DNA from 2 places in the Kitasatospora sp. NPDC056783 genome. Region 1 is predicted to be linked to the other one. Evidence: riboswitches for the same ligand, from Rfam matches in the RefSeq annotation. Region 1 holds a riboswitch; the other holds the start of a gene.

Region 1 (3,150 bases):
CCCTCGTAGTAGTGACCGTCGATCAGGCGGGACGGGTCGGTGAGGTAGGCGCCGCCCTTGGCCGCGTCGGGCTTCCTCCCCGCCGGCGGGGTCGGCGTGGAAGTCGCGCCGTTCGGATCGTGCCAGACGCTGGTGAGGTCGGTGCCGGTCAGGGCCAGGACGGCCTGCTCGGTGGCGGCGGCGTCCGGGTCGGTGGTCGACGCGTCCGGGCCGAAGCCGCCGTCCTTGTCCTGGCGGGCGGCGAGCCAGGCGGTGGCGGCGGCCCTGCGGCCACCCTGGCCGGTGGCCCGGAAGGCCTGGGCGGCGCTCGCGGTGCTGATGGTGTCGCCGGGGGCGCCGACGTACGGGGGGAGGGAGCCGTCGGGCTGCTGGCTCGCCGCGAGCTGGTCGGCGGCCTTCTCGGCGGCCGCTTCGTAGCCGGGGGCCGTGCGCAGGGCGAGGACCGCGAGGCCGGTGGTGACCGGATCGGATTCGCAGTGCTCACCGGCGATGATCATCGATCCGGCCATCCCGCCGTCGGCGCACTGGAGCGTCGTGAACCGGGCGAGCGCCGGGGCGGGCGAAGCGACACCGGCGCGCTGGAGCGCGATGACGCCGAGGGACTGTGCCCAGGGCGAGGACGCGCCGAGGAAGTCCCCGGCGGCGGTGCACTTGCCGTTCTCTCCCGCCCCTGCGCAGACGTGGTCGGTGAGCACGGAGACCAGGTCCCGCCCGCCGAAGGTGCGGGGGTCGCGACCGGTGCTCTCGGCGACGAGGGCCAGGAGGGCGGCGGCCCGCGTGTCCGGTGTGCCGGTCGGCCCGTCGGGGCGCAGGAACGCGTCGGTATGGGCGTCGAGGAAGGCGACCACCTTGCGCAGCGCCGGGTCCTGCGTCCCCGCGGCGGCGAGCGCGATGGCCGTGAGAGCGGTCCGGGGGTAGTCCGGCCCCGGGGCGGCCCAGTTCTCCATGTGGTCGCCGCCGACGAGTTGACCGGCCAGCCAGGCCGTGGCGGCGGCCGGGTCACCGGTGGCGGAGGGCCCGGTGGGGCTCGCCGTCGGGGTCGGGGTCGCCGAGGGCGACGCGGAGGGCGAGGGGCCGCCGTTCTTGGCGCGGACGGAGTCCGGGGTGAAGCTCGGCGCCCCGCTGGTGCCACCGATGTCCGTGCCGCCGTAGACCCAGGCCTCGACCTCGCCGGGCTTGGGCTTCTGCGTGCCGGCGCCGAACCGGCTGTAGGACCAGGTCTGTTGGCCGGGTTCGGCGATCCAGTACGACCAGTACGCGGTGGCCTGCGGGGTGTTGACGCACGGCTCCTCGGCCGGTGTCGGGTACTGGACACCGCCGTTGAAGGTCCCGGTCCCGAGCCGGCAGATGAAGGCGGGCCCGTCGTGTTCGGTTCCGGCAGTGGTGAAACCGGCGTTGTGCAGGAGGTTCATGCCCGTCGTGGGGTGGGCGTCGCAGCCCCGGGCGACGCCGCCGCCCCAGTGGGTGAAGTCGACGGCGACGATCGCGCCCGTCGTCGCCGTGCACTCCTCGATCGGGTCGGCCGCCGCGGTTCCGGGGTGCCCGAGCAGGACCGTGCCGCAGGCGGCGACCGCGACGGTGCCGGCGATCACCAGGGAGGCGAGGTCCCGGTTTCTGTGACGTGTGCGATTGCTGCTGACCCTCACGACGGCTCCCTGGTCGGTCGACACGGGAGGCGACGGCGCAGCCCACGGCGCCCCGGGAAGGGGCTGCCAAGACCGCGTCGTAGTCCGCGACGACGCAAGTGCTCTGTGAACAGACCCCCGGTCCAGGCATTCCGGCTCACCCACCCTCAGGTGGGTCCACGGTTGCGGGTCAGCGCCGGAGTCGGACCGGCTTCCCCTGAATGCCGAGGGCAAAAAACCGGTTCATCAGACCACGCTGTCCGACAGGGAGTCAATGGGGCGTCAGGTCGCTCACATCACCTCGCCGGACGACGGAACCTGCGGTAGCGTCCGCTGTGGCCGAGTGGGGGAACCCGGTGCGAATCCGGGGCTGACGCGCAGCGGTGTGGGGTGGCGATCGTGCCGTCCCGAGCCCGAATGCCCGCCCGGCCGTGCACCATGGCGAAAGCCGGCCCACGCGATCCGGGCGGCGACCGCTCCGGCAGTCGCGTGCCCCGAGTGGACGCGGGAACTCCGGGGCAGGGTCGGCGCCCGCCACCCCAAGGAGCCTGTCCCGTGCCCCTCCTCACCCCGTCCCGCACCGCCTCGACGACCACCGTCGCGCTGGCGGCCGCTGCCCTGCTTCTCTCCGCCGTCCCCGCCCACGCGACGGCCACCCCGGCCCAGATAGCCACGTCCAAGAGCACCGGCGTCACGTACCTGAAGTCCCTCCAGGCCGCCGACGGCAGCTACGTCACCGGCGGCGGGCTCTCCAACGAGTGGGCCTTCAGCGCGCTCGCCGCCGCCGGAACGGCCGCCGCCGACGTCACCCCCGGCGGGGACACCGGCAAGAACGCCCGCCTCGTCTACCGCAACCAGCTCGCCGCCCCCGGCTGGCCCGGCACCTCGCCCGTGGCCACGGACTACGAGCGCGGCATCCTCAACGCCTACGCCGCGGGCATCGACCCCGCCCGCGTCGGCCCCGGCCGCAACCTCCTCGCCGACCTCTCCGCCTACTGGCAGACCACCGAACCCGGTTACTACGGCCCGTCCGCCAACTTCAACGGCACCGTCTTCGGTCTGCTCGCGCTGGCCGGGGCGAAGACCCAAGCCGGCGCCCAGCGCGCCCCGCAGCCCCTGCTCGATGTCTCCGTCACGGCGGTGCGCGCCAACCAGCACAACGACGGCGGCTGGAACTACGGCAAGGCCGCGGGCGACCCGACGGCGCTCGCCCAGGGCAGCGACATCGACATGACCGGCGCCGCCATGGCCTCCCTGTGCGCGGGCGGCGTGCCCAACACCGACTCGGCGATCGTCGCCGCCAAGAACTTCCTCAAGGGCAAGCTCGCCTCCTCCGGCGCCTTCAACGCCATGTTCGGCGTGAACACCGACTCCAACGGCTGGGCCGTGTCCGGCCTCAACGCCTGCGGCATCAACCCCCAAGGCACCGACTTCACCAGCGGCACCGGCAAGACCCCGGTCGACTTCCTCATCGCCCAGCAGTTCAAGCCCGGCGGCGGCTTCAAGTACCTGCCCACCGACACCA
Region 2 (3,150 bases), on a different contig from region 1:
GGTGGACAGCGCCGCGGCGTCCGATCCCGCGCCCGGCTCGGTGAGGCAGTAGCCGGCCGGGGTTCCCATCGCGCTGAGCCCCGGAAGCCACCGGGCTCGCTGGGCGTCGTCGCCGTAGCGGTCGATCATCCAGGCGACCATGTTGTGGATGGAGAGGTAGGCGGCGATGGACGGGCAGCCGGTGGCCAGCGCCTCGAACACGAGCACGCCGTCGGCGCGGGTGAGTCCGGAGCCCCCGGACTCCTCGCGCACGTAGACCCCGGCCAGGCCGAGGTCGGCGGCCTTGCGCAGCACGTCCACCGGGAAGTGCTTGGCCTGGTCCCACTCGACGGCGTGCGGCGCGAGGTGCTCATGGGCGAAGGCCCGGGTGGTCTCCGCGATGGCGCGCTGGTCCTCGGTGAGGTCGTGCACGGCGCTCATCCCATCGTCGGCATGGTGAAGCTCGCGCCCTCCTTGACCCCGGAGGGCCAGCGCGAGGTGACGGTACGGGTGCGGGTGTAGAAACGGATCGAGTCCGGCCCGTGCTGGTTGAGGTCGCCGAACGCGGAGCGCTTCCAGCCTCCGAAGGTGTGGTACGCGATCGGCACCGGGATGGGCACGTTGACCCCGACCATGCCGGTGTTCACCCGGCGGGCGAAGTCCCGGGCGGTGTCCCCGTCGCGGGTGTAGATGGCCACGCCGTTGCCGTACTCGTGCTCGCTGGGCAGCCGCAGGGCCTCCTCGTAGTCGGCGGCGCGGACCACGGTGAGCACCGGACCGAAGATCTCCTCACGGTAGATCCGCATGTCCGTCGTCACGCGGTCGAACAGCGAGGCCCCGAGGAAGAAGCCGTCCTCGTGCCCCTCCAGGCGGAAGTCCCGCCCGTCGACCACGAGTTCGGCGCCCTCCCGGACCCCGAGGTCCAGGTGGTCCCGGACCCTGGCCAGCGCGTCGGCGCCGACCAGCGGCCCGAAGTCCGCCTCCGGGTCGTCCGAGCGCCCGACCTTGAGCGCGGCGATCCGCTCGACCAGCTTCGCCACCAGGGCGTCCGCGGTCTCCTCCCCCACCGGGACGGCCACCGAGATGGCCATGCAGCGCTCCCCGGCCGAACCGTAGCCCGCGCCGACGAGCGCGTCCGCGGCCTGGTCGAGGTCTGCGTCCGGCATGACGATCATGTGGTTCTTCGCGCCCCCGAAGCACTGCGCCCGCTTGCCGTGCGCGGCCGCCGTCGCGTACACGTACTGGGCGATCGGGGTGGAGCCGACGAAGCCGAGCGCCTCCACCCGCGGATCCTCCAGCAGGGTGTCCACGGCCTCCTTGCCGCCGTTGACCACGTTGAGCACGCCCGGCGGCAACCCGGCCTCCAGGAACAGTTCGGCGAGCCGCAGCGGCACCGAGGGGTCACGCTCGGACGGCTTGAGGATGAACGCGTTGCCGCAGGCCAGCGCGGGTGCGGCCTTCCAGAGCGGGATCATCGCGGGGAAGTTGAACGGCGTGATTCCGGCCACCACGCCGAGCGGCTGGCGCATCGAGTAGACGTCGATGCCGGTGCCGGCGTTGTCGCTGAACTCGCCCTTCAGCAGGTGCGGGATGCCCGCGGCGAACTCCACGACCTCCAGGCCGCGTTGGATGTCCCCGTGGGCGTCGGCCACGGTCTTGCCGTGCTCGGCGGAGAGCAGCCGGGCCAGGTCCTCCTTCTCCTGCTCGACCAGTTGCAGGAAGCGCAGCAGCACCCTGGCCCGCTTCTGCGGGTTCCAGGCCGCCCACTCGGGCTGCGCCTGAGCGGCGTCGGCGATCACCGCCTCGACCTCGGCCCGGTCGGCCAGCGGCACCCGGGCCTGCACCCGGCCGGTGTTGGGGTCGAAGACGTCGCCGAAGCGACCGGACGTTCCGGCGGTGTGCTTGCCGCCGACGAAGTGGGTGAGTTCTCGGACCATCGGTTCCTTCTCTCGTCACGCGCAGGGAGAGGAGGAATGGAGATCACACCGCCATCACCGTTGTAGTGGGCGGTGCTTGACGAACCGTCAGTGACGCGAGGTCACCGCGATCGTCGGCACGGCATAGAAGCGGGGGCAACCCGGAGTCATGCGTGTCGTCTCCATCCTCGTGGAAAACACGAACCACCCGCGGCCGGTATCCTGACTCCCGGATCCACGCCCGCCCCCAGGCCTTCCCGGCTGGCTGCCAGTGGCCGTCATCTGCGAGGACGAACTCCCCGGTCACAGTGGCGGGACCGTGCCGGACTCACACCGGCTTCCCTGACACCGCGGACCTGCCGTCGACCATATAGTTGGACGTCCTAGTAAGTCCAGAGGTCTGCGCACGCGTTGCGCCATCGGAGCCCGCTACCCCGACTAGGGCGGCCCCGTGACGCTCGGGGCCGCCCGTGCCGGACCGTCCAGCAGGGCGTTCACTCACCGAGGGACCGGCCGGTGGCGTGGGACCCAGCCGTCAGGGACCGGGCCCGGCAGCGGTGTTCGCGCGGGGAGAGGCCGTAGGCGGCTTTGAACGCGCGGCTGAAGCCGGAGGGGCTGGGGATGCCGCAGCGGGCCCCGATGGCGTGGACCGGCAGGGCCAGCAGGAGCGGGTCGGCGAGTTCGCGGTGGGCCTTCCTCAGGCGCTGGTCGCGGATGAACCCCGCCAGGCTCTCCCCCTCGAAGCGGCGCGCGAAGAGGCGGTGCAGATGGCTGACGGAGATGTGGTGGGCGGCGGCGATCACGGACGGGGTCAGCCCCGGGTCGTGCAGGTTGCCGCGGACGAACGCCCGGATGCCCTCCACCAGGGCCCGCCGCCGGGCCTCCTCGGGCAGCATGCGCTCGGCGTCGAGCTCCCCGGCGATCCACACCGACACCAGGTCGACCGCGACCGCACCCAGACGCGCCGCTTCGACGGGGTGCAGACCGGCGGCCTGGCGGTCCAGGCCGAGAAGGAAGTCCGCCAGCAGCGCGCCCGTTCCCGCCCTGGAGGAGAGCCTGCGCCCGAGCAGGTCGCGCAGCCGACGCGGCGGCACCGGCAGCAGCGAGACGGGCAGGTCGATGCCCACGCCGGCGACTTCCGGACCTCCCCCACCCGGGGTCCGGTCCCCGACCATCCGCGCGTCGTGCGCGGTGGAGCTGTCGATGAAGGAGAGGTCCCCGACGCCGAAGGTCTCCGCCTGGTCCCGCCCGCGCC

Evidence for each region. A riboswitch is a leader RNA that binds a small molecule or an ion and turns the genes downstream of it on or off. The one in region 1 is predicted to bind cobalamin.
Region 2: it holds a riboswitch for cobalamin, as region 1 does, so the genes downstream of both, ACFRMQ_RS33050 (CoA-acylating methylmalonate-semialdehyde dehydrogenase) here and ACFRMQ_RS09695 (prenyltransferase/squalene oxidase repeat-containing protein) in region 1, are expected to answer to the same signal.

What each region holds. Positions count from the first base shown of each region.
Region 1 covers NZ_JBHUAF010000043.1:503-3,652, reverse strand. Annotated here, with positions in the region: gene ACFRMQ_RS09695 (prenyltransferase/squalene oxidase repeat-containing protein) at 1-1,646, opposite strand, end outside; cobalamin riboswitch at 1,750-1,881, opposite strand; cobalamin riboswitch at 1,972-2,048, shown strand; gene ACFRMQ_RS09690 (hypothetical protein) at 2,181-3,150, shown strand, end outside.
Region 2 covers NZ_JBHUAF010000353.1:3,240-6,389, forward strand. Annotated here, with positions in the region: gene ACFRMQ_RS33045 (acyl-CoA dehydrogenase family protein) at 1-420, opposite strand, end outside; gene ACFRMQ_RS33050 (CoA-acylating methylmalonate-semialdehyde dehydrogenase) at 417-1,916, opposite strand; cobalamin riboswitch at 2,090-2,281, opposite strand; gene ACFRMQ_RS33055 (AraC family transcriptional regulator) at 2,390-3,150, opposite strand, start outside.